4 regions of the Micromonospora sp. NPDC048898 genome follow, and region 2 is predicted to be linked to each of the others. Evidence: riboswitches for the same ligand, from Rfam matches in the RefSeq annotation. Region 2 holds a riboswitch; each other region holds the start of a gene.
The links. Region 2 has a riboswitch for cyclic di-AMP ahead of ACGFIQ_RS06765 (coiled-coil domain-containing protein). Riboswitches for the same ligand answer to the same signal wherever they lie in the genome.
Positions count from the first base shown of each region.

Region 1: it holds a riboswitch for cyclic di-AMP, as region 2 does, so the genes downstream of both, ACGFIQ_RS15270 (NlpC/P60 family protein) here and ACGFIQ_RS06765 (coiled-coil domain-containing protein) in region 2, are expected to answer to the same signal.
Region 3: it holds a riboswitch for cyclic di-AMP, as region 2 does, so the genes downstream of both, ACGFIQ_RS32540 (C39 family peptidase) here and ACGFIQ_RS06765 (coiled-coil domain-containing protein) in region 2, are expected to answer to the same signal.
Region 4: it holds a riboswitch for cyclic di-AMP, as region 2 does, so the genes downstream of both, ACGFIQ_RS34415 (coiled-coil domain-containing protein) here and ACGFIQ_RS06765 (coiled-coil domain-containing protein) in region 2, are expected to answer to the same signal.

Region 1 covers NZ_JBICUF010000004.1:466,460-474,224, reverse strand. The annotation lists gene ACGFIQ_RS15280 (NlpC/P60 family protein) at 40-1,053, shown strand; gene ACGFIQ_RS15275 (N-acetylmuramoyl-L-alanine amidase) at 1,112-3,118, opposite strand; cyclic di-AMP (ydaO/yuaA leader) riboswitch at 3,353-3,488, shown strand; gene ACGFIQ_RS15270 (NlpC/P60 family protein) at 3,555-4,541, shown strand; gene dcd (dCTP deaminase) at 4,602-5,180, opposite strand; gene ACGFIQ_RS15260 (pyridoxamine 5'-phosphate oxidase family protein) at 5,280-5,837, shown strand; tRNA gene ACGFIQ_RS15255 (tRNA-Gly) at 6,327-6,400, shown strand; gene ACGFIQ_RS15250 (AAA family ATPase) at 6,763-7,765, shown strand, end outside.
Region 2 covers NZ_JBICUF010000001.1:1,433,230-1,440,994, forward strand. The annotation lists gene ACGFIQ_RS06740 (heavy metal translocating P-type ATPase) at 1-1,737, opposite strand, end outside; gene ACGFIQ_RS06745 (hypothetical protein) at 1,751-2,707, opposite strand; gene ACGFIQ_RS06750 (copper ion binding protein) at 2,722-2,931, opposite strand; gene ACGFIQ_RS06755 (metal-sensitive transcriptional regulator) at 3,028-3,324, shown strand; gene ACGFIQ_RS06760 (YibE/F family protein) at 3,625-4,995, shown strand; cyclic di-AMP (ydaO/yuaA leader) riboswitch at 5,162-5,292, shown strand; gene ACGFIQ_RS06765 (coiled-coil domain-containing protein) at 5,297-6,316, shown strand; gene ACGFIQ_RS06770 (carbonic anhydrase) at 6,444-7,151, opposite strand; gene ACGFIQ_RS06775 (helix-turn-helix transcriptional regulator) at 7,380-7,715, shown strand.
Region 3 covers NZ_JBICUF010000020.1:85,362-93,126, forward strand. The annotation lists gene ACGFIQ_RS32535 (alpha/beta fold hydrolase) at 1-626, opposite strand, end outside; gene ACGFIQ_RS32540 (C39 family peptidase) at 759-1,601, opposite strand; cyclic di-AMP (ydaO/yuaA leader) riboswitch at 1,834-1,975, opposite strand; gene ACGFIQ_RS32545 (hypothetical protein) at 2,242-3,030, opposite strand; gene ACGFIQ_RS32550 (hypothetical protein) at 3,165-3,548, opposite strand; gene ACGFIQ_RS32555 (acyltransferase family protein) at 3,641-4,855, opposite strand; gene ACGFIQ_RS32560 (glycosyltransferase family 2 protein) at 5,133-6,296, shown strand; gene pseI (pseudaminic acid synthase) at 6,433-7,485, shown strand.
Region 4 covers NZ_JBICUF010000026.1:850-8,614, reverse strand. The annotation lists gene ACGFIQ_RS34445 (DUF3145 domain-containing protein) at 1-490, opposite strand, end outside; gene ACGFIQ_RS34440 (hypothetical protein) at 800-1,129, shown strand; gene ACGFIQ_RS34435 (carbonic anhydrase) at 1,368-1,994, opposite strand; gene ACGFIQ_RS34430 (alpha/beta fold hydrolase) at 2,153-3,097, shown strand; gene ACGFIQ_RS34425 (HelD family protein) at 3,206-5,320, shown strand; gene ACGFIQ_RS34420 (cation diffusion facilitator family transporter) at 5,428-6,345, shown strand; cyclic di-AMP (ydaO/yuaA leader) riboswitch at 6,458-6,589, shown strand; gene ACGFIQ_RS34415 (coiled-coil domain-containing protein) at 6,595-7,665, shown strand.

The sequences.
Region 1 (7,765 bases), on a different contig from region 2:
CTCACGCGAGGCGCCCGGCGGTCGGTTGCAAAGGAGTCGGTGCCGGTGGCAACCATGCCCCCTCATCGTCACGACCTGTTTGCGTCTGCTCGGCCGGGTGTTCTGCGCCGTGCCACTCGCCGCCTGCTCGTCCTGGTGGCCGCCGCGGTGGTCGGCGCGGGTCTGCTCGCCGCGCCGGTGCACGCCGCGCCGACGGTCGACGAGATCGAAGCGCAGATCGACAAGAAGTGGGAGGAGTTGGAGCCCACCATCGAGCGGTACAACAAGGTCAGGGCGGACCTGAAGGTCAACCGGCAGAAGTCGGTCGACCTGCAGAAGAAGATCGAGCCGCTGGCGTTGCAGAGCGAGCTGGCGCTCAACCGGGTCGGCGACCTCGCCTCCCGCTACTACATCTCGGGCCCGTCGCACGACATCGGCACGCTGCTGGTCAGCGCCAAGCCGGACACGCTCACCGAGCAGCTCACCATCCTCGATCGGCTTGCCGCGCAGGAGCGCAAGCAGGTCGAGGGCGTCCTCGCCGTGCGGGCCAAGTACGACGGCGAGAAGCAGAAGCTGGACGCGCTGATCGCGACCCAGACCAAGCAGCAGAACGAGTTGGCGGCCAAGAAGAAGCAGATCGACGCCGAGATCAAGCAGCTCGAGGCGTCGATGCCGAAGACCACGGTCAAGACCGTCGGCTGCCCGACCATCAACGGTGTGGTTTCCGTGGCCGCCCAGAAGGCGATCAAGACCGCCTGCCAGCAGGTCGGCGATCCGTACGTCTGGGGCGCCGTCGGCCCGAACTCGTTCGACTGCTCGGGGCTGACCCAGTACGCCTACAAGTCGGCCGGGATCTACCTCACCCACCACACCGGAGACCAGTGGAACGAGGGCAAGGCCGTCTCGCGATCCGAGGCTCGTGCCGGTGACCTGGTCTTCTTCTACTCCGGCCTGAGTCATGTCGGGCTGTATCTGGGTAACAACCAGATGGTGCACGCGCCACGAGCCGGTAAACCGGTGTCGGTGTCCAGCATCAACACCATGCCCGTCGCCGGGTTCCGCAGACCTGGCTGATCCACCTCGCGCGACACGACGGCCCCCGGTCACCGCGACCGGGGGCCGTCGTGGTTCTTCAACGGGGCGCACCCACCGAAGACGGCAGGAGCTGCACGTCGGCCAGGTCGACGTACATGATGCGGTGGCCGAACTGGATCTGCGCGTACCGGTTCTTGCCGCGGATCACCGTCCAGTCGCCGGGCGAGGAGCCGTCGAACGTGCTGGCCCGGTAGTACTCGCCCGGCAGCACTTCGCCGACGGCGTACCGCTGCCCGGCGGGCAGGGTGTACTGCAGCGGCGAGATCGCCTGGTAGGGCACCCCTGCCGGGTAGGCGGCCTGCTCCGGGTAGGCGCGTCCGTAGACCGGGACGGTGGCCCGACCGGGCTTCGGGGTGGCCACCACGCCGACGGTCCAGCTGGCGGTGGGCGCGGACGCCGGGTTGTGGAACCACGCCCGCTGTCCGAGGTACCAGATCGCCGTCCAGTCGCCCTGCCGGCCGGCAAGCGCGTACGTCTGACCGGCGGAGGCACGGGCACCGTGGTCCGACACCTCCATCGTGTTGGGGGTGCCGTCGGGGCGGAGTGCGATGTCGTTGACGAGCGGCGCGTCCGCGGCCGGCGCGGAGCGCAGCACCACCGCCGAGGAGCCGCGTGGCGCGCACGGCACACCGGCGGTGACGCAGCCGACGAACGCCGGCTGGTTGGTGGCGAAGTCCGGGTCGATCCGGACCAGACCGGTGGCCGGGGTGCCGGTGTCCAGCCGGGGCGCGTGCAGCAGCGTGAAGTAGTGCGTCCAGTCCCAGTACGGGCCGGTGTCCCAGTGCATCCCCCGGACGTTCGCGGCGACGGTGCCGGGCACGTTGTCGTGACCGATGATGTGCTGGCGGTCCAGTGGGACGCCGAGCCGCAGCGCGAGGTGCCGGACCAGCTTCGCCGAGGCCCGGTACATGGCCTCGGTGTACCAGGTGCCCTGCGCCGCGAAGCCCTCGTGCTCCAGCCCGACCGCCTTGGCGTTGACGTACCAGTTGCCGGCGTGCCAGGCGACATCCTTGGTCTGCACGTGCTGGGCGACGTGCCCGTCCACCGAGCGCAGCGTGTAGTGCCAGCTCAGGTAGGTCGGGTCCTGGACGAGTCGCAGGGTCGTCGCCCAACTCCCCTCGGTGTCGTGGATGACGATGTACTCGACCTTCTGCCGGGCGGGCCGGTCGGACAGGTCGTGGTTGCCGTAGTCCCCGTCGCCGAACGCCTCGTAGGGCGCCGGGATCCACTCGCAGGAGATGGTGCGGGGGCACTCCAGCCCGTCCGGGCGGGCGAGCCGGCGTAGACCCAGCCGGTCCAGCCAGGAACGCTCCGGGCGGATCGTCCGGGCCGGCAGCGTGATCCGGGCTCCGTCGTCGGTCGTCCGCGACTCGCCGGTGCCGATGGTGGTGAAGACCTCGTCGGCGAAGGCCGCCGCGGCGTCGGCGGTGTCCGCGCCGGCGTAGCGGGCCACCGCGCCGTACCAGGTGGCCGGGTCGGTGCCGGCACCGACCGGCGCGCCCAACTCCCGCTGGTACGAGGCCAACAGCGCCGCGCCGCCCCGGATGTTGACGCCGACGTCGGTCCGCAGCGAGTCGGGGGCCGCGCCGGTCAGCGCGGCGGCGGCGTCCACGGTCTGCAACGCGGCTGCCGATGGTGCCGGGTCCGCCGGACGAGGCGCGGGTGCCAGCGCGGTACGGGAGTCGTCGCCGCGCGGATCCTCGGTGCCGGTGCCGGTGCCGGTGCCGGTGTCGGTGTCGGTGTCGTGGTGGCCGGCTACGGGCAGGGCGGCCACGTGTCGGGCGTCGGTCAGGTGCATCGGGCCGTAACCGCCGCTGGTGCTGGGTGTGCCGGCGTTGCTGTCCCAGCGGGACTCCAGGTAGGAGACGCCGAGCAGCACGTCGGTCGGTACGCCGAACTCGGCCGCCGCGGCGGCGTACTGCTGCTGACGGTCGCCGGTGGGTACGGCGGTGGCGTTGGCGGGTAGCGGTACCGCGGTCGCGGCGGCGACCACGGCGGCGGCGAGCAGTGCGCGCCGGCCGGGGGACAGGGTTGGATGGTGCATCGAACCCCCTAGATTCCACGGGTGCAGGTCAGGTCACCTTCGCGCCGTCCGGGAGCCCGCGTCAATACCTTTCTATGTGTCGACCCACTTGGAAAGAAATCTTCACGTCCGGTCGGTGCGCCTCTCGGATCGGTACGGAGTGTCACGGCCGCGCGGGTTGCGGAGTGGTAACGAGCGTCTCTACTCTGGTCTTTCGTCGGCCCGATAGCAGCTCCGCCCAGCCCGGGCGGTAACGGACCGACACCGCCGAGTCGTTTCCGAACGAACCGGGGACCCAAGTCCCCCGGGGTGAATCCGCAGCCATTGCGGTAGGGCGCCGACTTCCCGCCCGAACCCGTCAGCTAACCCGGTAGGCGGTCAGGAAGAAGGAGTACGGAACCCGGTGGCACTCCATGCCCCGCGGCCGTCGTCCGAGCGGTCGGCAGCAGCCGGCCCCATGTCGATCGCGCCGCGCCCACGCTGGTCCCGCTTCACCACCGCGCTCGCTGCCCTGGCCGGCGTCGCCGTCGTCCTGACCGGCAGCGCCACGGCGGCCCACGCCGACCCGTCCGTCGCCGAGATCGAGCGCCAGATCGACGCCGACTGGAACAAACTCGAACCGATCATCGAACAGCACAACGCCACCCGGATCGACCTCGCCGCCAAGCGCAGGCAGGCCGGCGCGCTGGCCGCCCGGATCGCCCCGCTGGAGCGCCAGGTCGACGCCGCGATGGACAAGGTCAGTGCCCTGGCGGTGCGCGCGTACAAGGGCGAGAACGTGCTGACCGTCAACGCCGTGCTGGGCAGCCGGTCGCCCAGCGAGGTGGTCGGGCAGCTCGAGATGCTCGACCGCTTCGCGCACAACCAGCAGCAGGACGTCCGCGAGGTGGCCGACCTGCGCGACCAGTTGGCCGGGCAGAAGGCGCCGCTCGATGCGATGGTGGCCCAACTGACCCGCACCGAGGCTCAGCTGGCGGCGAAGAAGAAGCAGATCAACGAGGAGATCGACAAGCTGCAGAAGCTGCGCCTCAAGGTGTACGGCAGCGGTGGCGGCGGTCCGCTGCGCCCGGCGCCCTGCCCTGCCAGCTATCCCGGTGGCGCCGCCGGCACGGCGGTCAAGTTCGCCTGCGCGCAGATCGGCAAGCCCTACGTCTGGGGTGCCGAGGGCCCGAACTCGTACGACTGCTCGGGGCTGATGCTGGCCGCCTGGGCGAAGGCCGGTGTGTCACTGCCGCACAACGCCGCCGCCCAGAGCCGCGCCACCAAGGACGTCAGCAAGCCCGACCTGCGCCCCGGTGACCTGGTCTTCTACTACAGCGACATCCACCACGTCGGCATGTACGTCGGTGGCGGCTGGGTGGTGCACGCCTCGCAGGCCGGCGAGCCGGTCAAGATGAAGAGGGCCGACGACGGTCAGGTCCACAGCTACGGCCGTCCCGGCTGATCAGTGCGCTGACCGGGGGCCCGTCGCGATTCGTCGCGGCGGGCCCCCGTCGTCCGGGGTTCAGCGGGTGGGCCAGGTGCGCCAGTGCTGCCAGGCGCGACTCGGCGTCGGCCCCCGCTGCCCCTGGTAGCGCGAGCCGTAGACCGCCGAGCCGTAGGGGTGCTCGGCCGGCGAGGAGAGCCGGAAGATGCAGAGCTGCCCGATCTTCATGCCCGGCCAGAGGGTGATCGGCAGGTTCGCCACGTTCGACAGCTCCAGCGTGACGTGACCGGAGAAGCCGGGGTCGATGAAACCGGCGGTGGAGTGCGTGAGCAGCCCCAGCCGGCCCAGCGAACTCTTGCCCTCCAGCCGACCGGCGAGCTGGTCACCCAGCGAGATGACCTCCAACGTCGAGGCGAGCACGAACTCCCCGGGGTGCAGCACGAACGGCTCCCCGTCGGGCACCTCGATCGCCGACGTCAGGTCGTCCTGCTGCATCGCCGGGTCGATGTGGGTGTAGAGATGGTTGTTGAACACCCGGAACAGCCGGTCCAGTCGTACGTCGATGCTGGAAGGTTGGACCAGGGTGGGCTCGAACGGCTCCAGGCCCAGCGTGCCGGCCTTGATCTCGGAGACCAGGTCGCGGTCGGAGAGCAGCATCGGACCACCATAGCGGCGGCCCGAAAACCCACCGGATTCGGTGCCGATGACCAGCGCGTCGAGGTCGCTGCTCGTACATTTGTTCGATAGGATGCTCGCATGGCTTCCTGGTCCGAATTCGCCGCCGACGAGCCCCGCCTCGCCGACGGGATCCGCGTTCTCCTCCAGCAGTACGGGCCGGGCTTCGGCTACCTGGCCACGGTCCGTGCCGACGGCGGGCCCCGGGTCCATCCGGTCTCCCCGGTCATCACCGACGAGGGTCTGTTCTGCTTCGTCATCGACTCTCCGAAGCGCCGTGACCTCGAACGCGACGGCCGCTACGCGCTGCACTCGTTCCCCTCGGAGGAGAGCGACGACGAGGCGTACGTGGCGGGGCGTGCCCGTCCGGTGACCGATCCGGTCCGGCTGGCGCAACTGGCGCAGAGCGCCCGCGCCGAGCCGCAGGTCGACTGGAGGCTCTTCGAGTTCACCGTCGACGTGGCGATGCTCACCCGCCGCGAGCAGCACCTCGCGGGCGTTCCCGGCCTCACGCCGGGCCGTCCGGCCGTCCGGGTCTGGCTCGACCCGCACGCCCCGACGGCGGCTGCCGCGCCACTCACCGTGCCGCAGACGCGCCCGGCCCGCCGCAGCCGTGACGTCCAGTGCACAGCCGCCTGACCACCACGGCCCAGAGACAGTCGGTGCCGGCTCCGTGCTGACGGAGCCGGCATTCGGCTGTACGCCCGGCACCGCCCCTGCGCTGCCCCGCGCCGCGCTGCCCCGCGCCGCGCTGCCCCGCGCCGCGCTGCCCCGCGCCGCGCTGCCCCGCGCCGCGCTGCCCCGCGCCGCGCTGCCCCGCGCCGCGTCGCCCCCGCGCTGCCTTGCCCGGCACCGCACCACCCCTCGCTCTCCCGCCCCGTCCGGCTCTGCCCTGCCCGGCACCGGCCTGCGGGCGCCGCCCCGCATGATCGACTCGGTTTTCATGAACTCGCGGTATCCCGGCCGCTCGGACACCCCGACTTTCAGAAACCCGAGTGGATCAAGTCGGGCCGAACCCTGGCCGAACCAGGCGAAACGGGCAGAGCGGGCAGAGCGGCACGCGGGCAAGTCGGGGGTCGGGGTGCCTGGGTGCACGGGCTCGGCGACTCGGGTACAGTGGTGCCGCTTGCGGGTGTAGTTCAATGGCAGAACATCAGCTTCCCAAGCTGACAGTGCGGGTTCGATTCCCGTCACCCGCTCCACACGGAGAAGCCCTGATCGGGAGACATAGCCCCGACCAGGGCTTCTCCGTGTCCAAGCCAACCAGTGCGGTACGGGCCATTAGTGGGCCATTGGGCGCGCCCCATAGCGCTGCCCCTCTGCGAGCCAGCAGGGGCCAAGCCCTGCGCGGACATCTCGATACGGGCATCGGGCCGCCGCACACGCCCTAGTCAACGCGACCGCAGCGTCACCGTGCGGGTCGAGCGTGCAGGACCAGGTCTCCCCAGGCCCGAAAGAGGGACGCACGCCAGCCCTATCCGTCTACCGTTTCTTAGTCGGTCGCATCTTGCGCCCAACCGGTTACACAGTGTCTGCTAGGAGCTGGAACCAGTTCCTAGTGAACATGTTGACCATCACCAACGAACAAGGGATTTTCCGATTGACCCGCGTCGACAGCCTCCATGTTACGGGACTTGCCGGCAGATCCGTTGACATCGACATCGATTTCGACCCCAAGTTGAACGTGATCTTCGGCCTTAATGGCTTGGGAAAAACTTCTCTTCTAAAAATTATTCACGCTGCGCTTTCGAATGACCATCGAGCCGTAACGCGAATCCCAGTCGAGCGGGCATCCGTTACCTTTTCTACGAACTCAGGCGAAAAGCAGTACACGCGCTCCATCATTCGACAAACAGAAGAAGACACTGACGAAGGATTCTATGCTGTTGAAACCGAAGATGGAGAGATAATTGAGATCAGTAGTAGGGCTGCCGCTGAAGGTCCGACGCAGTGGTTAACCAAGCCGCGATCGGTCGCCAGATTCCCCCACAGTTTTCTCAATACCTCTCGGTTAATGCCTACTAGAATTGAGAGAGGGCCGGTTCCAAGGAGACAGTCTCAGCGTTACGAGGAAGCTATCGATGAAGCCTTCGAGAGGGAGCTTCAACAGCTGTGGCAGCAGTACGCCAATAGCATCCTCTCCCAAGTTCGAGAACTCCAAGATGACGGAATTGCGGGCATCCTCGAAAGTATCTTCTTCGTGAAGACAACGCAAACGCCCAACTCGACACCTACGCAGGAAGCCTACAAGTATGTAGTCGATTTCCTTAAGCGGCAGGGAAGTTCTACGTACGGGCGAAAGAATAGTCGTAGCTTCGACCGATTCAAAGAGCGTTACGAAGACGATGCGCCACTTCAGCGGGTGGTAAGCGACATTGAGAAGCTCGAACAGGGTCTAAGGCGGCTAGAAGAACCGCGAAATCGACTTCAGGAGTTGGTGAACGAATTCTTCTTCGGTTTTAAAGAGATTAGCTTCGCCGATCGTGGAATTCAGGCCCGCGTCAACGACAAAGATTTAGAGATCTCTAACTTCTCGTCGGGTGAGAAGCAGATCCTGAGGATTCTTG
Region 2 (7,765 bases):
CCGGGCCACCGCCGCCCGGCTGGTCGGCCGGACCACGTCGGCGACCGCGAGCACGCCCCGGGCCCGCCCGTCCCAGCCCGCGACGATCGCCGTACGCCCGGCGGCCTCCGCGGCAGCGACGGCCGACTCGACCTCCGGCGGCACCTCGATCTCCCGCTCGCGCAGTAGCCGGGCCCGACCGACGAGCACGGCCCGCCCGTCGACAGTGCCGGTCACGCCCAGCCCTTCGAGGTTGCGGAAGCCCGTCACCGGGGGCAGCGACCCCGCCTCGCTCGCACCCGCGGCGACCGATCGGGCGATCGGGTGCTCGGAGGCGGCCTCCACCGCCCCGGCGAGCCGGAGCAGTTCGGCCCGCTCCTCGCCACTCGCCGGCACCACGTCCACCAGGGTCATCCGGCCGGTCGTCACGGTGCCGGTCTTGTCCAGCACCACGGTGTCCACCCGGCGGGTGGACTCCAGCACCTCCGGCCCCTTGATCAGCACACCCAGTTGGGCACCTCGACCGGTGCCGACCAGCAGCGCGGTCGGGGTGGCCAGGCCGAGCGCGCAGGGGCAGGCGATGATCAGCACGGCGACGGCGGCGGTGAACGCGGCGGTCGGGCCGGCCCCGGTGCCGAGCCACCAGCCGAGCGTGCCGACGGCCAGGGTGATGACGATCGGCACGAAGACACCGGAGATCCGGTCCGCCAGCCGCTGCACGGCCGCCTTGCCGCTCTGCGCCTGCTCGACCAGGTCGGCCATGCGGGCGAGCTGGGTGTCCGCGCCGACCCGGGTGGCGCTGACGACCAGCCGTCCGCCCGCGTTGATGGTGGCGCCGACCACGCCGTCCCCCGGGCCGACCTCGACCGGCACCGACTCACCGGTGAGCATGCTGGCGTCGACGGCGGAGGTGCCCTCCTCGACCACCCCGTCGGTGGCGATCTTCTCGCCGGGTCGGACCACGAACCGGTCGCCGACGACGAGCCGATCCACCGGGAGCAGGGTCTCCACCCCGTCGCGCAGCACCGCCACCTCCCTGGCGCCGAGTTCGAGCAGGGCGCGCAGGGCCGCACCGGCGGTCCGCTTGGATCGGGCCTCGAAGTAGCGACCGGCCAGGATGAACACCGTCACCCCGGCGGCCGCCTCCAGGTAGATGTTGCCGGCGCCGTCGGTGCGGGTGATGGCGAAGCGGAACGGGTGCGTCATCCCGGGCATGCCGGCGTCACCGAGGAAGAGCGCCCAGAGCGACCAGCCGAACGCGGCAAGCGTGCCGAGCGAGACCAGCGTGTCCATCGTCGCCGCGCCGTGCCGCAGGTTGGTCCAAGCGGCCCGGTGGAACGGCAGCCCACCCCAGACCACCACCGGGGCGGTCAGGGTCAGCGACAGCCACTGCCAGTAGTCGAACTGCCAGGCCGGGACCATGGCCAGCAGGACCACCGGCACGCTGAGGGCCACCGAGACCCAGAGCCGGGTACGCGGACCGCGTAGCGGATCCGCCGGCTCCTCGGCCGTCGGCGCGGCCGGTAGCGCCGCCGTGTACCCGGTCTTGCGCACGGTCTCGATCAGGTCGTCCGGCGTGACGCCGTCGGCGTACCGGACGGACGCCTTCTCGGTGGCGTAGTTGACGGCGGCGCTCACCCCGTCCATCCGGTTGAGTTTCTTCTCGATTCGGGCGGCGCAGGCGGCGCAGGTCATCCCGCCGATCGCCAGCTCGATCCGGTTGGGTGCCTCGGGCAGCGGTCTGCTGGTGGTGGTCATCGTCTTCGTCCCGTCAGTTGTGCCCGTGCCCGGGGGTGCCGTGGTCGGCACCGCCGCTCGGCGCGGGTCCGCTCGGGTTGCTCCCGGCTGTCGGGGCGTCGGCCGGCGGGGTGCCGGTCACGACTGTGAACTCGGCGGTGTGCACCGCCCCGCCGTGCCGGAAGTCGAGGTAGAGCCGGTAACTCCCGGTCGAGGGCACGTCGGCGAGGAAGGTGACGGCCGGGCCGGGTTGGGTCCGCCCGTCGCCGGGCGTCCCGTCCGGGTGCACGTGCAGGTACGCGAGGTCACCCCGGCGCAGTGCCACCAGGTGCCCGTACGCGCCCAGGTAGGGCTCCAGGTCGGTGACCGGCCGCCCGTCCCGGCTGACGGTGAGGGTGAGCGGGGAGGTGCGGCCGGGCTGCGGCGCGCCGGCCAGGGTGACCGTGTAGCCGTCGACGGTGGTGCTTGTCGCCGGGGCGGGCAGCTGTCGTTCGGTCAGCGCACCGGGGACTGTCACGTCCACGCCGAGCGTCAGCGGCTCACCCCCGGTCGGGGTGAAGTCGGCGAACGCCCGCCACTGCCCGGGGCCGGCCAGCGGTGTGCCGACCCGCCAGGTGCCGTCCGCGGCCAGGTCGGGGTGCACGTGGCGGAAGCCGGACAGGTCCCGGCGGGCCACGATCAGGTGCATCCGCTTGTCGTGTGCCACGTCGTACCGGGTCACCGGCTGGCCGTCCGGACCGGTGATCCGGAAGGCGAACTGGTCGGCCGGGGCGGCGACCGGGTCGAGGGTGTAGCCGCGGTCGGAGACGAGCAGCCCACCGGGAATCCGGTCGGCCGGCTCGCCGCGTTCTTCCGTCGTGTGCACGGCGTCGCCGTCATGCCGGTCCTCGACGACCGGGGTGCGGTCGGCCACCCGGCCGACCGTGTACGTGGCGCCGAAGATCGCCGCGAGGCCGACAGCGAATCCGGCAAGTCTCGTCACGGTACGCATGCCGGCCCCCGCGCTCACGCGTCGACGAGGTCGTAGCCGGCCTCGTCGACGGCGGCCCGGACGACCTGCACGTCCAGCGGCTGCTCGCTGCTCACGTTGACCTGGCCGGTCGCGAGGTCGACCTGGACGTCTCGCACGCCCGCGATGGCGCCGACCTCGGCGCTCACCGCGCTGACGCAGTGCCCACAGGTCATGCCCTGCACCTGGAACGTGGTGTTGACCATCGGATCGTCTCCTTTTCCGTTACCGGTACCCGGTGGGGGTATCAGGTCCAGGAGTGACCGTACCATACCCCCACGGGGTAGGCTATCCTGGTCGACATGACCGCACCCACCCCGATCCGCGGGTACACCGCCAGCAAGGACCAGCTGCTCGCGCGGCTCCGCCGAGTCGAGGGCCAGGTCCGCGGGATCGAGAAGATGGTCGACGACGACCGCTACTGCATCGACGTGCTCACCCAGATCTCCGCGATCCAGGCCGCCCTCGACAAGGTGGCACTGGGGCTGCTCGACGGGCACGCCCGGCACTGCATGCACGAGGGAGCCGCCGAGGGGCGGGCCGACGAGATGGCCACCGAGATGATGGCGGCCGTCGGCCGGCTGATGAAGCGCGGCTGACGCCCCGCACCCCGACGCCGGCCCCGGCCCCGGACCGACGACACCCCGTCACGACCTGCGCCCCCGGGCCGGGCTGGTTAGCATTCCCCACGATGACCCCCCGCATGCCGCCGCGCGAACGGGCACCGGCGTCGCCACGCCGTGGCGTCGCCGCTGGCCGCCCGGGCCGGGCACTGACCATCCGTGATCAGGTGGTCGCCGGTCAGCGATCCACCGCGTCTCCCGCCACGATTCCACGGTGCGGATGAACCGACCGGCTCACTGACACGTACCCCGCACCGGATCGTTGGGAGTCTCGCCTTGGGTTCCGACCACACCCGCTCTGCTCCGTCCGCCCCGCCCCGGGTGCGGCGGCTCCTCGTCGTGACGGTGGTGCCCCTCTTCGTCGCCACCGTGCTCGCCGCGGCGCTGCTCTGGCCGCGCGGCGGGACACCGCAGACCGATGGCGGGGCGGACGTGCCGCGCTACGGCGGCACGGTGACCCGGGTGGTGACCGAGGCGTGCCCGCCGCTGCCGTCGAGCCCCGAGGGCACGCCCCGGGTCGGCGGCGGGCCGTGCGGCACTGTCGACGTCCGGGTGGACGACGGGCCGACCGCCGGCCAACAGGTACGGACACCGATCCCCGACGGGCCCGGCGCGCCACGGGTCGAGGTCGGCGACGAGGTCATCCTCGTCGAGCTGACCGATCCCGTCGATCCCAGCACCAGCAACTGGAACATCGCCGAGCACCAGCGCGGCACCCCGATGCTGTGGCTGGCGGTGATCTTCGCCGCGGCGATCGTCGCGTTCGGTCGGTGGCGGGGTCTGGCCGCACTCGCCGGGTTGGCAGCCAGCTTCACCATCCTGCTCACGTTCGTGCTGCCGGGCATCGGCGCCGGCGGGTCACCCCTCCTGGTGGCGGTGGTCGGCGCGGCGCTGATCATGTTCGTGGTGCTCTATCTGACGCACGGTGTCACCGCACAGACCTCGGTGGCGGTGCTCGGCACCCTGGGCAGCCTGGTGCTGACCGGGGTGTTGGCCACCATCGCCACGGCCGCGACCCACCTCACCGGCTTCGGCAGCGAGGACGCGACGACACTGTCGATGTTCCAGGCCGACGTGGACCTGCACGGCCTGCTGCTCGCCGGGATCATCATCGGTTCGCTCGGAGTGCTCGACGACGTGACGGTCACCCAGGCGGCCACCGTCACCGAGCTGGCGCACGCCAACCCCGGGCTGACCCGGTTGCAGCTCTACCGTGCCGCGACCCGGGTCGGCCGCGCGCACATCGCCTCCACTGTGAACACCATCGTGCTGGCGTACGCGGGCGCGTCGCTGCCCCTGCTACTCCTACTCACCGCCGACTCGCGGCCGATCGGGCAGATCCTCACCAGCGAGTTCCTCGCGCAGGAAATCGTCCGCAGCGCGGTCGCCACGCTCGGTCTGATCGCCGCCGTGCCACTGACCACCGGGCTGGCCGCGATCGTGACCGCCGCCGGGCGGGCCGACGCCACGCCGCCCGCCGACGCCGCCCGGCGGCCACCGGAGCCGGACCGGGCGGAGGCCCTGGCCGCCCTCAGCTCACCGCGAACGTCTCGCCCCGACGAGTCGGACCAGACGCGGACCCCGCCCCCATCCACGGCCACCGACGGGTGGCCGGAGTCGAACAGGAGCACGGAAACGGCATGGTGACACTCCTCAGCGTGACCAGATCGGGTCTCCACCCTGAGAACCGCGTCACTGATCACCCAGCGCTATGGCGAATTGACACTTTTGGTAGGCATCCAGGCGTAGCTCACGCGGTCGACTCTCGGGTAACCTCGCTGCCGGTTACCGATGAAGGCGCGAAGCGGCGCCTGCGGTGCCACCGCCCAATCGCCAACCGGCGAGCCGGGGACCCAGGTACGTGGGGTGAATCCGCGTCAGCGGTAGGGGCCACTTCCGCCCCGAACCCGTCAGCTAACCCGGTCGGCGGTCGACGGAAGGGAACATTGTGACGGCACCCCTACGCCGCTGGTTGACACCCGTGGTGGCCGTGATCGCCGCACTGACCGTGCTCGCCGGGCCCCTGCCGGCCCACGCCGCCCCGACGACCCCGACACCGTCCGGGCACGAGGAGGACGGCGAGCCGAAGCTGCTCAACGACGTCATCGAGCAGGCCAACCGGGACTACTCCGCCGCCAAGTCCAAACTGGACAAGTCCAAGAAGCGTCAGCTGGAGCTGGCGCTGGAGGTGGACCGGGCCAAGGCCGACCTGGACGCGTTGGCACCACAGGTCGGGCAGATCGCCGCCCAGTCGTACCGGACCGGTCGGATCGGCGCGCTCGCGATGCTGCTCGAAAGCGACGCTCCCGACACCTTCGTGCAGCGCGCCGCGCTGCTCGACGAGATCAACATGGTGAACGAGAACAAGCTCGCCGAGGTCAACGCGGTGAAGGCCCGCGCCGAGAAGGCCAAGTTCCTCCTCGACACCGAGGTTCGCGAGCAGCAGAAGCAGACCGCCGTGATGGCCAAGCGCAAGAACGAGGCCGACAAGGCGCTCTCCCTGGTCGGCGGCAAGGGCTTCACCGGCGGCCTGGTGGACGCCACCTCGCCGGTCGCCAAGATCGGGCCGGGCCGCACCGCCGACGGCGACTGGAAGGCGCAGTCGTGCAGCGAGAACGACCCGACCACGTCCGGCTGCATCACGCCGCGCACGCTGCACGCGTACAAGGAGGTCAAGCGGGCCGGCTTCAACCGGTTCGTCGGCTGCTACCGCCCCGGTGGGCCCTGGGAGCACCCGAAGGGCAAAGCCTGCGACTGGTCGCTACAGAAGAGCGGCTTCGCGCCCTGGCACAACGAGGACACCCGGACGTACGGCAACAACGTCGCCGCGTTCCTCATCCGTAACGCCGACCGGCTCGGCATCTACTACGTGATCTGGAACCGGCAGATCTGGTTCCCGGCGAGCGGTTGGAAGTCGTACAGCGGGCCGTCGAACCACACCGACCACGTCCACATGTCGATGCTCTGACCCACCGGATCCTCCGTCGAGGGCCTGTTTCATAAGGGCGGCCGAGTCGAGGCGGAGTCCGGGCGGCCAGCTCTTATGAAACAGGCCCGAGGGCCGCTCCGCCTCGTGCGGGGCGGCCCTCGACGTGTCAGGCGGCCGACCCGGCCGGCACGTCGAGCGTCGCGAAGCCGGCCGGCACGGCCGCCACCGGGCGCACCACGCCGGCGGCGAGCCGGTACGACACACCCACCACCGCACACCGCCCCTGCGCCACCGCGTCGGCCAGCACGGGCGACTGCCCCAGCAGCGTCTCGACGGTCTGCGCGATGTGGATGTCGACGATGCCGTCGATGTCCTCCACACCCTCGGCGCGGGCCCGGGCCAGACTGGGCAGCACGGCATCGACCACCGCGCCCAGGTGCCCGGGAGGCTGCGTGCCGGTCGCGGCGGACTCCCGCGCCGCCTGCACCGCCCCGCACGAGTCGTGGCCGAGCACCACCACCAGCGGGGTGCCGAGGACTGTCACCGCGTACTCCACGCTGCCCAGCACCTCCGGACCGGCGGTGTGCCCGGCCGTGCGGACCACGAACAGGTCACCAAGCCCCCGGTCGAAGATGATCTCAGCGGCCAGGCGCGAGTCCGAGCAGCCGACGATCACCGCGAACGGGTGCTGCCCGTCGGCCACGGCGGCCCGGCGCCCGGCGTCCTGGTTGGGGTGGCGCGGGGCGCCGCTGACGAAGCGCCGGTTTCCGGCGGTCAGCTCGGCGTACGCCTGGACCGGATCGCTGATCGCGGACGCCCGGTCGGTGCTCCGCTGCGGACCCGGCTGCCCGCCGGGCGTTCCGGGAAGACTCATCCCCGCACCTCGTATTCACGCGTTTGACCTGGTCAACCGGCTTGTCAGCCGGGCCGGCGGCGGGCGCTGGCTCGGGCTCAACCGTCACACGCACGGTAAGATGCGTCAAGGTATGCGTGATTTAGATTTCATACGTTGACTCCGGATCGACCCCGGGGCGACGCACCGGGGGCGGGGCGGACGAGACTGCCGGGGGCAGGGCGGACATCCGAAAGAGGCGATCACACCATGGCGAGCACTGCGACGGGCGACACCGGCGGCGGGCGGAACTGGACGTTCCTCACCAACCACGGGCACGTTCTGCTGGCCATCGCCCGCGACCCCACCGCCCGGCTACGCGACGTCGCGGCCGAGGTCGGCGTGACCGAACGGGCCGCGCAGGCGATCGTCGCCGACCTGGAGGCGGGCGGATACCTGCACCGCACCCGCGTGGGCCGGCGCAACGAATACACCCTCAACCCGTCCGGCCGGTTCCGGCACCCCGCCGAGGCCGACCGCCAGGTCGGCGACCTGCTCGCGCTGTTCGCCGAGACGCCCACCGCGGAGGTCAGCCCGCCGGCCTGACCCAGGTCGCCGGGCCGCTGCCCGACGGGGCGCAGCGGTAATCTCTGCGA
Region 3 (7,765 bases), on a different contig from region 2:
ATCGGGTCGTGCTCGCCGCGCGCCAGCAGCACCGGGGCGTCGGTCGCCGCCAGCAGCGCACCGAGGTCGGGCTCGCCGACGGCGAAGGCGTGGGGATCCATGGCGAGACGCCACCTGCCGTCGACCTGACGAAGGCCGGCGTCCACCACCGGGTGGTCCGGCGGGAGCAGGCCGGCCAGCCCGGAGACGCGCAGGTAGCGGCGGGCCGCCTCATTGCGGCTGGCGAACCAGCTCACCGGGCGGGCGGCGAGCTCGGCGGCGCGGTCCAGCTCGGCGGGTGACCAGAGCGCCTTGATGCCGAACCCGACCACGGCGTCCACAGGCATCCCGGCGTCCCGCGCGGCCAACGCGAGGCCGACCACGCCGCCCAGCGAGTGCCCGAGCACGACGAGCCGGTCGTCGGGGGCGAGTGCCTGCGCGATCCGCTGGGCGAGACCGGCGAAGGAGTACGACGGCAGCGGCGGTGCCCAGCCGTGGCCGGCGAGGTCCGGTGCCAGCCACCGGCCGGGCCAGTGTCGTTCCAGGTGCGGCGCCCAGGGCAGCCACACGTCACCGGTCGTCCCCATGCCGTGCAACAGCAGCAGGACCGGCCGTCGACCGGCGTGACCACCCGACTCATCCACCACGGCCGCAGTCTCGCACGGTTCGCTGTCCCGGACGAGAGTCGTCGACGGGGGCGTACCCGGGCCAGCGGGAGAGACGCCGCGGGCGTCGGCCCCTTGTGGGGGACGACGCCCGCGGCTGTCGGGGTGCCCGGGTCAGGCGGAGTAGCCCCGGCTGGTGATCCAGTTGGCCAGGTCGATGGTGGTGATCCAGTACGACGGGTCGGCCGGGTTCGCCGAGTCGGCGATCCGCACGGTGCGACCGTTGTCCTTGTAACCCACGACGGCGACGTAGTGACCGCCACCGTAGGAGTGCCAGCCGCCGTCGGTGTCGGTGGCGTCGCCGACGACGTTGGCCACCACGCCCCGGCCGTCGGTGATGGCCCGGACGACGTCGGCCTGGAGCCGGTCCATCTGTGCCGGGCTGGGCGCGCCGGGGAACATCCGGGTCCGGTACGGGGAACCCTTCACCTCGGCGTTGAGCGCCCGGGTGGTGTCCTCGGCCGAGTTGGTGCCCATCTCGGTGGTGCCCAGTTCGGCGGCGAGTTCTTCCTGGGTGCGGTCGATCCCGCTGGCGCTGAGCGCGTTGCGGGTGGCCGCCGGGCCGCAGTTGTAGTACGTGTTCTGCGCCTCGTACTCGTAGTCGAGCACCTTGGTCGCGGGCGGCTTCGGCGGTGTCGGCTTACGGGTCAGATCCGGGTTGCTGCTGGCCTTGGCGGCGGGCGCCGCGGCGCTGGTGGCCGGGGCGGCACTGGACGGCGCGGCGCTGGCCAGCGGGGACGCGTCGCCGTGGGAGGTGGTGGTGGTGTCGCTGCGCATCTCGGCGACCGTGGTCGCGGTGCGCTGAGCGGCCGGGGCGTCGTCGGCGACGGTGAGCAGGGTGCCGGTGGTGGCGGCGAGCACCAGGGCCGCGGCGGTGGCGGCGACGATCTGGTACGGGCGCTCGGTCGCGATGCGGCGGAGCTGGCGCTGCATGGTGTGCTTCACGGGGTCCTCCACGGATCGGGGGGAGAGCGGCACACCGGGGCGCGACCGGTGTCCGGGCAGGCGCCAGCGCGCGGACCGTGGTCCGCGGATGGTGAACCGCTCAGGGGAACGCCCGGCACGGCCGGGCGGGAGAGGCGATGACCCGGGGGTCAGCTCACCGTCACTGGACGGATGAGCGGGGGCACCGCTGCGCCGTGGAGGCGAGGGAACAGCCGAGGGGTGGAAAGGTGCTGCACGAGTTTGGAACTCCTTCCGACACCGCCTACCGGGTTAGCTGACGGATTCGGGCGGGAAGATCGCCCTACCGCGGGCCGTGGCTCGCGGATTCACCCCGGACTTACTGATGGGTCCCCGGTTCGTTGATCACGATTGAGCGGGTCGGCGCGGCGTCGCCTCTTGCGATCGGTTACCGCACCGGACGGGACGACACTACTGGCCCATCCACACCCTGCCAAGCCGGCCTCACCTGCGTAAACCTCAATTGGTGCCACAATTTCTGCGCGTATTGCCGATGACGTGACTCGATGGGACAACCGGTTACGGCGACGCCTACGGTCGACAACCGGACAGGCCGCCGACAATGCGGCCACGATCCCGGGAAAAATCGAGCCGATCGTGCCGGACGCCCGATTCGCAAATCCCGTGACCGGGCTCACATAACGGATCGGGCGCGAAGGGCACGGGCCGGGAGCCGGCGTGCCACGACGGCGGGCCGGGGCACCCCGCGCACCAGCCGGCGCACGGGTGCCGGGCTGGGCCGCAACCGGGCAACCGCCGCGGCCGCCTCTGCGGCGAGGGTGCGCGCCGAGGAGGCGGCCAGGTCCGCATCCCGCCAGGCGGCCCGCTCCGCCGTGGCCGCGGCCTGGTAGTCGGCCAGCCTCGCGTCCCGGATCACCCGGCTGAGCAGTGCCTCCTGCTCGACCGGGTGCCGCCGGGGATCCCAGCCGCGCCGACGCCCGAAGACGTCACCGAGCTGCGCCATCGTCAGGTCGCCCCGCCAGTACGCCGCCGTCGCCGCACGGTGCAGGTAGCGCTCCCGGGACGCGTACTCGGCGGGGGTGCGGGGGGTGTCCGGGCTGGGCAGCGCCCCGGACCCCGCGAAGCGACGCGCGGCGGCGTCCGCCTCGTCGTACCGCGTCCAGGCCCGTTCCACCTGGTCCTGAGCCGTCAGCCAGGCATCCCGTCGCCGCCCGGCCGTCCTGGCCGCGCCGGCCGCGGCGACTGTCACCTCCTCGGCGTACCGGTGCCTGTCGACGGTGTCGGCCGCGGCCACCTCACGGGCGGTCGGGACGGGCGGCGGCGGGTCGTCGGTGAGCCGGTCCCGTTCGGGCCGGGCGACCAGCACGGCGAGTACGCCGAGCGCCAGCAGGAACAGGGCCGACCAGATGGCAGCGGCCTGCGGCACCTCGGTTACGAACTGGTAGAAAACGACTGTCTCCATGGGCGGCACCTCGCGGAGGAAGCAGAGCGATGGGAGCCCCACCGGCCGCCCGGCCACGGCGGGCCAGGGATCGGCGGGGTGCGGAGCTGGTGGGTCGACAGGGCGCGGCGACGGGACGGCGTGTCCCGGAGGGCTCAGCGCCCGGGTGGTCCCCGGGGCGGCCAGCTGTGCAGACCGTCGACGAGCGGCAGCCGGTCGGACCCGCTCGCGCACACCGGCAGCACGCCGATCGCGATGGCGCCCAGGCCGCCGGGGAGAGCCGGTGGCGCGTCGACCGACCAGGCCGGGAAGGTCTCCTCGGCGACATCCGCGGTCGGCGCGGCGCTCACGCCCGACGCGGCGCTCACGCCCGACGCGGCGCTCACGCCCGACGCGGCGGTCGGGTGCGACGGTGGCACGGCGGCCGAGGCCGGACCTGCGCCGAGCGCCAGGGCCGCGACGACGGCGAGGCTGGTCAGCACCCGTGTCGCCCAGCGCGCCACCCACCACAGCGGACAGGTGAACGCGACCGGAAGCACGTCCCCACGCTACCGTCGCACCGGCGCCTGCCGCATCGACCACGGGCGTGTCGGCGCACGCCGCGCCGACACGCTGACCTGGGTGGACGGTGTCAGCGGGTGTCCGCGTACGTTGATCGACTGTCGGTCTGGTCGGGCCCACCGGTGCGGCCGGTCCGGTCGGCGTCGGCGGCCTGGGTCGCGGCTGTGCGTTGTCCGGGCACGGACACCTGTCGGGCCGGACGGCGCGGTGCGAGCCGGCGCATCATCGGGGTCTCGACGAAGCGGTGCAGCAACCCGGCGAGGATCAGGTTCACCAGCAGGAAACCGAGCACCACGGCCGGGCCGCGCCAGCCCGGGAAGCCGGTCCCCCAGTCACCGCTGAAGCGCAGCACGCTGGTCATCACCAGCACGTGGACCAGGTAGAAGGCGAACGAGACCTCGCCGAGCCAGACCAGCGGCCGGGACCGCCACGGCGACCGCCGGCCGCGCACGTCCGCGTCCGCCGCGGCGGCGATCACCAGCAGGTACGCGACCGCGAGCAGCGTGGTCCACAGCTCCGCGGGGATCCACTGTGCGGCCACCGCCCAGACGCCCACGAAGATCAGGCTGGCCCAGGCCAGCCCCGGGCCACGCCAGAGACCCCGGCGCATCAGCTCGGCCGCCACCGCGCCCAACCAGAACTCCAGCGACCGTACCGGCGGGAAGATCTGGGTGAACCACCACCGGCTCACCTCCGGCACCAGGTGCTGGGCCGGCCAGAGCGCGAGGATCAGCAGGGGCAGCGCGACGATCAGCACCACGAGCAGCTTCGGCCGGGCCCGGCGCAGGAACGGCAGCACCAGCGGCAGACACAGGTAGAAGAAGAACTCGCAGGACAGCGACCAGCTCACGGTGTTGATGCTGTAGAACCAGCCCGGCCGGGGGTCCCAGGCCTGCAACAGCAGCACGTTCTCCAACGCGGCCGCCGGCAGGACCGGGTCGGCGAACCACCAGGCGACAAGCACCGTCGCCCCGAACAGCACCAGGTGGTTGGGGTAGATCTTGGCAACCCGCCGCCGCCAGAAGGTGCGCCGGGAGTCGCCCTCGCGCGCCGACCAGACCAGCACGAACCCACTGAGGATGAAGAAGAACTGCACCCCGGACAGGCCGAGGCTGAACAGCTTGTCGACCACGGCCTTGTAGTCCGGTTCGGCGATGATCCGCATGGTGCCCGCGTGGAAACCGAAGACCAGCAACGCGGCGATCCACCGCAGCCCGGTCAGCGAGGGCAGCCGGGCCGGCGCGTGGCCGGGCCGGGCCGTGGACACCGCGTCGACGCTCGTCATGCGGGGATACCGAGGCTTGGCAGGGTCACCAGCACGTTCGTATCCTCCTCGGCGCGGCGTGGACGACGCGACGGCGACGCCCGCGACGACCCGGCAGGGCCGCACCCGGGGCACCCTACCGGGTCACTCCCGGGTGAACCGGACGCGTCCCGCCCGCCGCGGGCCCGGTCCCGCCGGTCGTCGTTAACCTCCCGCTGGGCGGGAGTTCAGCGACTCCACCATCGTCGGCCACTTCCGGTTCCGGGACCGGTCACCCGGGTCGTCGAACCTGGCGGGCGTGGTCAATGAGCCGACGCACGCACCGCTGCTGAGTATCGTCGTGCCCGTCTACGGCGTCGAGGCGTACCTGTACCAGTGCCTCGAGTCGATCCGGGCCGGCATTCCGGCGGGTGAGTCGGACGCGGTCGAGGTGGTCGCGGTCGACGACGCCTCCCCGGACGGCTGCGGCGACATGCTCCGCTCGTACGCCGCCGACCACGACGGGGTCCGGGTGGTGCACCTGAGCAGCAACGTGGGTCTGGGCCTGGCCCGCAACGCCGGGCTGGACGTGGCCGCCGGCCGGTACGTCTGGTTCGTCGACAGCGACGACTGGTTGCCGCCCGGCACGATCGCGGCGGTGCTGGACCGGCTGCGCCACCACCAGCCCGACGTGCTGATGCTGGACCACCTGCGGGTGCACGAGGACGGCCGGCGGGAGATCGACGCGAGCAGCCACCTGCTGCGCGGCATTCCCGGCGTGACCCGTCTGGACGACCAGCCGCGGCTGCTGCGGGTGCAGCACACCGCCTGGAACAAGGTGGTCCGCCGGGACTTCCTGGACCAGTTGGAGCTGCGGTTCTTCCCCGGCTGGTACGAGGACATCCCGTTCAGCCACCCGCTGCTGATCGGCGCGGAGAAGATCTCCGTGCTGGACCGGATCTGCTATCTGTACCGGCAGGGCCGCCAGGGTGCGATCACGTCCACCCGCAGTGGCCGGCACTTCGACGCGTTCGACCAGTACGAGCGCCTGTTGGACTGGGTCGCCCGCCGGCACCCGGACGAGGGGTTGCAGGCCGAACTGTTCCAGTTGATGATCAACCACTACCTGGTGGTGGTGGGCAACGACGACCGGCTGCACCCACACCTGCGGCGGGACTTCTTCCACCGGGCCGCCGAGCACTACCGCCGGTACCTGCCCACCGGCGGCTACCCGCTGCCGTCGGGCGTGACCGGGCTCAAGCACCGCCTCGTCGGGCGCGGCGACTGGTTGGCGTACTCGGCACTGCGCCAGGCCCACCGGGTCGCCGGCCGCCTGCGCCGCAGTGCACCCGCGGGTGCCGGCGCGGCCGGTGCGGTAAGCGCCGACGACGACCCGGGGCGAGGGGCGGACGTCGCCACGACGCGCGACGTCGGCACGGTGACGGATCGGCGTGACGCGTTCGCCGGGGGCCGCCTGCCGTGACCGCGCCCACCACACACCACGCCGGGAGCCGGGTCGGCTCCCGGCGCACTGGTCTTCCAGGTCGTCCGCCCGCCGGGTGGACGACGACAGCAGCACCACCGCACGCGGGTGCGGGCAAACCTGAGCAGAGGTCGGAATGACGGCGACAATCAAGATCGGACCGCACCTGGTCGGTGCCGGGGAGCGACCGTTCGTGGTCGCCGAGATGTCCGGCAACCACAACGGCGATCTGGGCCGCGCGCTGGCCATCGTCGACGCGGTGGCCGACAGCGGGGCGCACGCCCTGAAGCTCCAGACGTACCGGCCGGACACCATCACCATCGACGTCGACACCCCGGCGTTCCGGATCTCCAGCGGGCACGAGTTGTGGGGCGGGGAGAACCTCTACCGCCTCTACGAGCGGGCGCACACCCCGTACGAGTGGCACGCCCCGATCTTCGGACGGGCCCGCGAGCGTGGCCTGACCGTCTTCTCGTCACCGTTCGACGCGACGGCGGTGGAACTGCTGGAGTCGCTGGACGCGCCCGCGTACAAGATCGCTTCTTCGGAGCTTGTCGACCTGCCGCTGATCCGACTCGTGGCCAGCACCGGCAAGCCGATGGTGATCTCCACGGGGATGGCGACGGTCGCCGAGATCGACGCCGCGGTGCGCACCGCCCGTGCCGGCGGCGCGGCGGGCATCGTCCTGCTGGCCTGCACCGCCTCCTACCCGGCGCCGCCGGCCGACAGCAACCTGCGCCGGTTGCCGGTGCTGGCCGGTGCGTTCGACGTGCCGGTCGGGCTGTCCGACCACACGCCCGGCATCGGGGTGGCGGTCGCCTCGGTGGCGCTCGGCGCCTGCTTCATCGAGAAGCACGTCACGCTGGACCGGGCCGACGGCGGCGTGGACTCGGACTTCTCGCTGAACCCGGCGGAGCTGACCGCACTTGTCGCCGAGTCCGGCCGGGCGTACGCGGCGCTGGGTGGCACCGCGATCGGCCCGACCCCGGCCGAACGGGAGGGGCTGCGGTTCCGCCGGTCGCTCTTCGTGGTCGAGGACGTCCGCGCCGGTGACCAGGTGACCGTGCACAACGTCCGGTCGATCCGACCGGCCGGCGGCCTGCCCCCCGTGGAGATCGACCAGGTCCTGGGCCGCACCTTCACCACCGACGTCCCCCGCGGCACCCCACTGAGCTGGGACCTGATCTGACCCGGCTCGGCTCGGCTCGGCTCGGCTCGGCTCGGCTCGGCTCGGCTCGGCTCGGCTCGGCTCGGCTCGGCTCGGCTCGGCTCGGCGATCTTGCACTTTCTGTCCCGGCGAAAGGTGCGAAAGTCGCGATTCGGCGTCACAAAGTGCAAGATCGCGGAGCGGGAAGGCCACAGGACTGCGCCGCGAGGGGCGGGAAGGCTGCGGGAGGTCGGGTTGACCCGGAGGTGACGGGCTGCTGGGCCCCAAGCAGCAGAAAACCCCAGCCTCACACCGAGGCTGG
Region 4 (7,765 bases), on a different contig from region 2:
AGCCGACCCGGGTGAGCAAGGTCACCGGAGCCCCGTCGCCGGCGTACCGGTACGGCTCCAGGTCGGCGTCCCACGCCGTGCCGAGCGCCTTGTCCAGGGCGTGCGCCAGCGCCTCCGGGGCCCGGGAGGCGACCATCAGCGCGCGTAGTCGGTCCTCGCCGAGTTGGATGTCGCCGGCCACGCCGACGGTGGCCCGGAACAGGCCGCGGGCCGGCACGTACATGAACCGTTCGCCGTCGGCGCCGGGACTCGGCTCCTCGGTGACCTCGAAACGGATCATGGGCCACTGCCGTAGGGCAACAGCCAGCTCGGCGCCCGTCCCCGGACGACCGGTCCACCCGCACTCGGCCCGGCGTGCGCCGGGATCGACGGGCTGAGCCGTCCACTGCAGGTTGACCGGCGCGGCTAGGACGCGCGCGATCGCCCACTCGACGTGCGAGCACACGGCGAGTGGGGTCGAGTGGACGTATACGACGCCACGCGTTGGCACGGTGACCTCCCGGGAGAGCGAGGTGCGTCTTCCCCTACGACCTCGTCCACCCAGGTGGTTGCTGCAACACATGATGACTCGTGTGACGCGTGGTGCGCCAGGGAATCGGAAAAAACGCCGGGTGGAATAGCCGGACGGGTGGCCGCCGTTGCCTCTCAGGACACCGCGACGACCAGCATGATGTCGTGGTCCTGTACAGTTCCATCGGCGGCTTATGCCGCGTTACATCTTCGCGGGTCGAGCGCAGTGTGGCCCGCACACAGCCCCCGGACGTCCAGTCCTCCCGTACGTCTTGCAAGGAGTACCTCCGTGGCGAGCAACACCTCTAAGACCGCGCGCGCGTCCGTCCGGGCCGGCCAGGCTGGCCAGGGTGGCGCCCTCAGCGTGCTGGGCGAGTTCAAGTACCTCATCCCGCTCAACGGCGGCAAGCACGCCTACGTGCGGAACCTGACCAACGGCAAGACCGCGCACCTGCGCACGGACTCCGACGCCTTCGTCGAGGAGATCCGCGTGCTGGCCGCCGCCGGCCACGCCGCCAAGATCCGGGCGGAGATCAACAACCTGGCTGCCGTTCACCCGAACGACGGCTGGGAGGCCACCGAGAAGCGCTTGGTCGCGGCCGGCGTCTTCGAGGGCTGAGCCCTCCCCCATCGCACCATCGACACCGCCCGCCGGGAGTTCCCGGCGGGCGGTTTCGCGTGTCCGGGGCGAGATCCACTCGGCTTCCCGAAAACCGGGGTGTCCCGGCAGGCCGGACACCCCGGGATCACGAAACCCGAGTCGATCAAGCGCTCGGCGCGCGGGCCGGTCGAGCGGCGTCGGGCGCGGGCCGGTCGAGCGGCGTCGGGCGCGGGCCGGTCGAGCGCGGCGGGCGGGTTCAGGCCGGGTCGAGCAGTGTGACCTCGCCGGTGGCCAGGTCGTAGAGGCCACCGGCCACGGCCACCCGTCCGGCGGCGACCGGCCCGGCGAGCAGGTCGTCGGCGCGCAGCGTGCCCACCGTTCGCCGGACGTGCCGACGGACCGCGAGCGGCAGCACCGCCGGGTCGTCGATCCCCACCTCGGTCACCGCCGGGGCGATCTCGTCCACCAGGTGCGCCAGCGAGCCACCGGGACGCTCCCCGGCGCGCAGCGCGTCCACGGTGGCGCCGACCGCGCCGCACCGCTCGTGACCGAGGACCAGCACCAGCGGTACGCCGAGCTGGCCGACCACGTACTCGATCGACCCGCACACCGCCCGGTCGAGCACGTGCCCACCGGTACGGATCACGCAGATCGCACCGAACGTCTGGTCGAAGATCGCCTCCAGCGGCACCCGCGAGTCGATGCAGCCGAGCACCACGGCGTACGGCTGCTGGTCGCCGGAGGCGGCGGCCGCGGCGGCCGTGACGTCGTGCCCGTGGATCGGCTGGCCGCTGACGAACCGCCGGTTACCGGCGAGCAGATCGGCCAGGGCGGCGCGCGGAGTGCCGCCGGCCTGCCGCCCCGGCCCCGACGTCCCGCCCATGGGCGCTCCCGAGGACCCCATGCCGTCCAGCTTGGCCCGCCGTCGGGCCCCACGGGCGGGGTCGGGAATGTTGGCCACGGCGTGATTGGTGTGCTGCCGTGGCGGGTAGCCGGGTACCAGTGGGACTGGTGGTGCCGGGCGGCCCTGGGGAGGTGGCGATGCCGGAGCGGTTCGAGGTCGGGCTGCCGGACGGCGTACGGCTCAACGTCGAGGCGACCGAGCCGACGGACGCCCAGGTCACCGCCGTCCTGTTGCACGGCTGGACGTTGGACGGGCGCGCGTGGCACCGGCAGGTCGACGCGCTGACCGCGGCGTTCGGCGGGTCGGTGCGGGTGGTCACCTACGACGCGCGGGGGCACGGTCGGTCCAGCTGCATGGCGTTGCCCACGGCCACCCTGGCCCAACTCGGCGACGACCTGGCCACGGTGCTCGACACGGTGGCGCCGGTCGGGCCGGTGGTCCTGGTCGGGCACTCGATGGGCGGCATGACGATCATGGAGTACGCCCACCGCCACGCCGCGCACTTCGCCGCCCGTACGGCCGGTCTGGTCTTCGTGTCGACCACCGCCGAGGGGCACACGCACACCGTCTACGGGCTCTCGCCCCGGATCGCCCGGTTGATCCGGTTGGCCGAGACGACAGGTGCCGGAGTGCTGGCCCGGTGCGGCTCCTGGCGAGCGCCCCGGGCGCTGCTGAACGCGCTGCGACCGAGCATCCGCTGGATGCTCTTCGGCGACCGCTGCGACCCCTCCGACATCCGCCTGGTGACCTCCGCGGTGGCTCGTGCGTCGCTGCGCTCGATCGGCGGGTTCCGCGCCTCCATCGGCACCCAGCACCGACTGGACACCCTCACCGCGTTGGCCCACCTGCCGGCCGCCGCCCTGGTCGGCGACCGGGACCGGCTGACCCCACCGCCGTGCGCCGAGTCGATCGCGGCGGCCCTGCCGGCCACCGAGTTGACCGTCTGCCCGGGTGCCGGGCACATGCTGATGATGGAGCGCCCGGACGAGGTCAACGCCGCCCTCACCGGCGTCCTGCGCCGGGTGCTCGCCGAACCGCCGCCCCGCAGCCGGGGGGCGACGCCCGCCGAAACGGGTGTCTGAGCGCGTTCCCGCACCTCGGGCGCGGCCGGCCAGGCGCGGGGCCGTACCCTTCTGCGGTCGGCTCGCGCGGTTCCCGCCGCCTGCCGGCGACCTTCGAAGGAGCGTGCGTTGACCGACCAGACCGGCCTGGAGCAGGAGATCGCCGTCGAGCAACGCCACCTCGACCGGGTGTACGCGCGACTCGCCGAACTGCGGCAGTCGGCGGTCCGAGCCGAGCGTGACGGCTACCGGATGGCCCGGGTGGGCACGTACGGCTCGTTGGTCGAGCGCGACGCGATGGTCTTCCACGCCGCGCAGCGGCGGCACGTCCTGGACGCCGAGTACGAGGGGCTGGTCTTCGGCCGGCTGGACCTGCGGGACCGGCAGGTGCTGCACGTCGGGCGCCTCGGCATCCGCGACGAGGACACCACCACGCTTGTCGTCGACTGGCGGGCACCGGCCGCCGCCGCCTTCTACCAGGCCACTCCGGCGCAGCCGCTGGACGTGGTGCGTCGCCGTACGATCCAGTCCCGCGCCGAGCGCGTCACCCGGATCGAGGACGACCTGCTGGACCCGAACGCCGCCCCGGAGGGGATGACCGTCGTCGGCGACGGCGCGCTGCTGGCCACCCTGTCCAAGGCCACCGGCCGGGGCATGCGCGACATCGTGGCGACCATCCAGCGGGAGCAGGACGAGGCGATCCGCTCACCCGGTTCCGGGGTGACGATCGTCGCGGGCGGCCCCGGCACCGGCAAGACCGCTGTCGCGCTGCACCGGGCCGCCTTCCTGCTCTACTCCGACCGCAGCCGGTACGCCGGTGGCGGCATCCTGGTGGTCGGCCCGTCGTCGGTCTTCGTGGAGTACATCGGTTCGGTGCTGCCGTCGCTCGGTGAGGACACCGCGACCCTGCACTCGCTGGGCACCCTGTTTCCGGGAATGAGCGCCACCCGCACCGACCCGCCCGAGGTGGCGGCGGTGAAGGGCTCGCTGCGGATGCGCCGGGTGCTGGAGCGGGCGGCCCGCGACGCGGTGCCGGGCGGCCCGGGCGAGCTGCGGCTGCTCTACCGGGGCACGTTGCTGCGGCTGGACCGGGCGGCGCTGGACCGGATCCGGGACCGCGCGCTGCACCGGGGTGCCCGACGCAACGAGGTCCGCCGGGCCGGCTTCGACGGGATCTTCGCCGCGCTCTGGGCGCAGGCCCGTGAGGTGGGCGTTCGACTGCCGGAGCAGCGGACCTTCGAGGCGGAGATCGCCGAGCGGTCGGAGTTCCGCGAGTTCCTCAAGGCGTGGTGGCCCCGGCTGCACCCGCGGCACGTGCTCGGCTGGCTGGCGCGGCCGGACCGACTGCGGCGGTACGCCGGGGGGATCCTCTCCGGCGCGGAGATCCGGCTGCTCACCGCCGCGTACCGGAACCTGGACTCGGACGGGTTGACCATCGCCGACATCGCGCTGCTGGACGAGTTGGACGCCCTGCTCGGCAAGCCGGCGCAGCCGGCCAGGGCCCGGCGTGACCCGTTCCAGTTGGCCGGCGGCGTCCGCGAGCTGAGCACCGCCAGCGACCGGCAGCGGGCCGCCCGCGCGGCGGCGCGGGAGCGTCCGGAGGACTACCGGGACTACGCGCACGTGGTGGTGGACGAGGCGCAGGACGTCTCACCGATGCAGTGGCGGATGGTCGGTCGGCGGGGTCGGCTGGCCTCCTGGACGGTGGTGGGTGACCCCGCGCAGACCGCGTGGACCGGCGACCCCGACGAGTTGGACCGGGCCCGGGACCAGGCGCTGGGCCGACGCAAGCGGCACGATTTCACGCTCACCACCAACTACCGCAACTCCGCGGAGATCTTCGCGGTGGCGGCGGCGGAGATCCGCCGGCTCTACCCCGACCTGCCGCTGCCGACGGCGGTGCGCTCCACCGGGGTCGATCCGGTCGAGCTGGTGGTGCCCGCGACGGGGTTGGAGACCACGACCGTGCAGGCGGCCGCCGGCCTGCTGACCGAGGTGGAGGGCACGGTCGGGGTGATCACGCCGGTCCCCCGCCGGGACGAGGTCGCCGGTTGGCTCGCCGCGCTCGACGCGCCGCGCCTACAGGTGGTGACCAGCCTGGAGGCCAAGGGCATGGAGTACGACGGAGTCGTGCTCGTCGCACCGAGCGAGATCCGGGCGGATCCGGGTGCCGGGGTACGCACCCTGTACGTGGCGCTGTCCCGGGCCACGCAGCGACTCACCACCATCGACCCGACCGGCTGATCCGTGCCCGCTCGTCGCACGGGCCAGCGGCCGACCTGACACTTGCACACATAGCGATGTGAACATACATTTGACCGGGCCCCGGCCGGCAGCGGAAGGTGGATCTCGTGGGCGCAGGTCATGACCACCACCACGGGTCCGTCGCCAATGCCGCACAGCAGCACCGGGGCCGCCTCTGGGCGGCGTTCGGGCTGCTCGCCACCCTGATGGTGGTCGAGGCGGTGGCCGCCCTGCACACCGGCTCACTCGCCCTGCTCTCCGACGCCGGGCACATGTTCACCGACGTGCTCGGCATCGGGATGGCGCTCGCCGCGATCACCGCCACCCGACGGGCCACCGGCGACCCGCAGCGCACCTTCGGGCTCTACCGCCTCGAGGTGCTCGCCGCACTGGCCAACTCCGTCCTGCTCTCCGGCGTCGCGATCTACGTGGTGATCGCGGCGATCCGCCGCTTCGGCGACCCGCACGAGGTCGTCGCCGGCCCGATGCTCGTGGTGGCCGTGCTCGGCCTGCTCGCGAACGTCGCCGCCTTCGCCCTGCTCCGCGCCGGCGCCCGGGAGAGCATCAACCTGCAGGGCGCCTACCTGGAGGTGCTCGGCGACCTGCTCGGCTCACTGGGCGTGATCGGCGCGGCACTGCTCATCGCCGTCACCGACTGGTGGTGGGCCGACCCGCTGGTCGCGGTCGCCATCGGCGCGTTCATCCTGCCGCGCACCTGGCGGCTGGCCCGCGCCGCCGTCCGCATCCTGGTGCAGGCCGCCCCGGAACACCTCCAGGTGACCGCCGTGCACGACCGGCTGGCCGCCGTCCCCGGCGTGGTGGAGGTGCACGACCTGCACGTCTGGACGCTCACCTCGGGCATGGAGGTGGCCTCCGCGCACCTGACCATGGCACCCGGCGCGGAGGTCGGCGCGGTGCTGACCGCAGCGCGTACCGCCCTGCACGACGACTTCCGGATCGAACACGCGACCTTGCAGATCGAGCCCGGCGCCGCCACCGGGGCCTGCGGCTCGATCGAGTGGTAACACCCGTTTCCGTGATGACCTGCGCACCTTCCGTCACATCGGCTGCAGCGGCCCCACCGGCACCGGTAGGCTCGGTCCCGGCCTCCACCAGGCGGCGCCCTCCAGGCGCCGGTGGCGGTCGCCGCCTAATCGCCCAACCAGGCGAACCGGGGAACCACGTTCCTGGGGTGCATCCGCGTCAGCGGTAGGGATCTTCCGTCCCGAACCCGTCAGCTAACCCGGTCGGCGGCTGACGGAAGGACATGCGCAGTGGCACCAGCACGACCACCCGCCGCCCGACTGGCGGCCCTGATCGTCGCGATGTTCGCCCTCGGCGTCGCGATCCCGGCCGGCACCGCCTCGGCCGCTCCCCCGACCGGCCTGCGGGCCGCCGCCGCACCCGACACCGACGAGGAGGGCGGCACCCCGTCGCTGCGCGCCCAGCTCGAAGCCGCCAGCAAGGGCTACCTGGACGCCAAACGCGCTCTGGACACCTCGGTGCGGCGGCAGCAGCAGCTCGCCACCCAGCTGAAGACCATCGAGGTCGAGCTGGCCCAGCGCGACGGCAAGGTCGGCCAGATCGCCGGCGTGGCGTACCGCACCGGCCGGCTCGGCGCGGTGTCGGCGCTGCTCAACAGCAGCAGCCCGGAGGGCTTCATGGACCGGGCCGCCGCCCTGGAGGCGGTGGCCGCCAACGAGGACCGGGTGCTGCGCGACCTGCTCGCCACCAAGGACGAGGCCAATCGCACCCGGGCCGCCCTCAACGGCGAGATCACCGAACAACGCAAGCAGGTCACCGTGATGGCCAAGCGCAAGGAGCAGGCCGAACGCGCCCTGACCGTCGCCAACACGCCCAAGCCGCCGCAGACCACCGCCGACACCAGCTCCAACCGGGGCACCTCCACCGCCAACGCGAAGGCGGCGCCGCGCAACTCCGACGGCTCCTGGCCATCCGAGTCGTGCAGCGTCAACGACCCCACGCCCGCCAACGGCTGCATCACCCCGCGCACCCTGCACGCGCTCAACCAGGCCAAGGCCGCCGGCTTCACCCGGTACGTCTCCTGTCACCGCCCCAGCGGCTCCGGCGAACACCCGAAGGGCCGGGCCTGCGACTTCGCCGCACAGACGAGTGGCTTCGGCGGCAACGCCACCGGTGGCGACAAGACGTACGGCAACAACCTGGCCGCGTACTTCATCCGCAACGCCGACCGGCTCGCCGTGCTGTACGTGATCTGGTACCGGCAGATCTGGCTGCCCAGCAGCGGGTGGAAGTCGTACAGCGGCGCCAGCGGCACCCCGTCCACCGACCACACCAACCACGTCCACCTGTCGGTCTACTAGACCCGCCCCCGGTCCAGGGGTGATCCACTCTCGTTCGCCAACTCCGGGGTCTCCGGGACGACGGGACACCCCGGAGTTGGCGATGTGGTGTCGATCATGA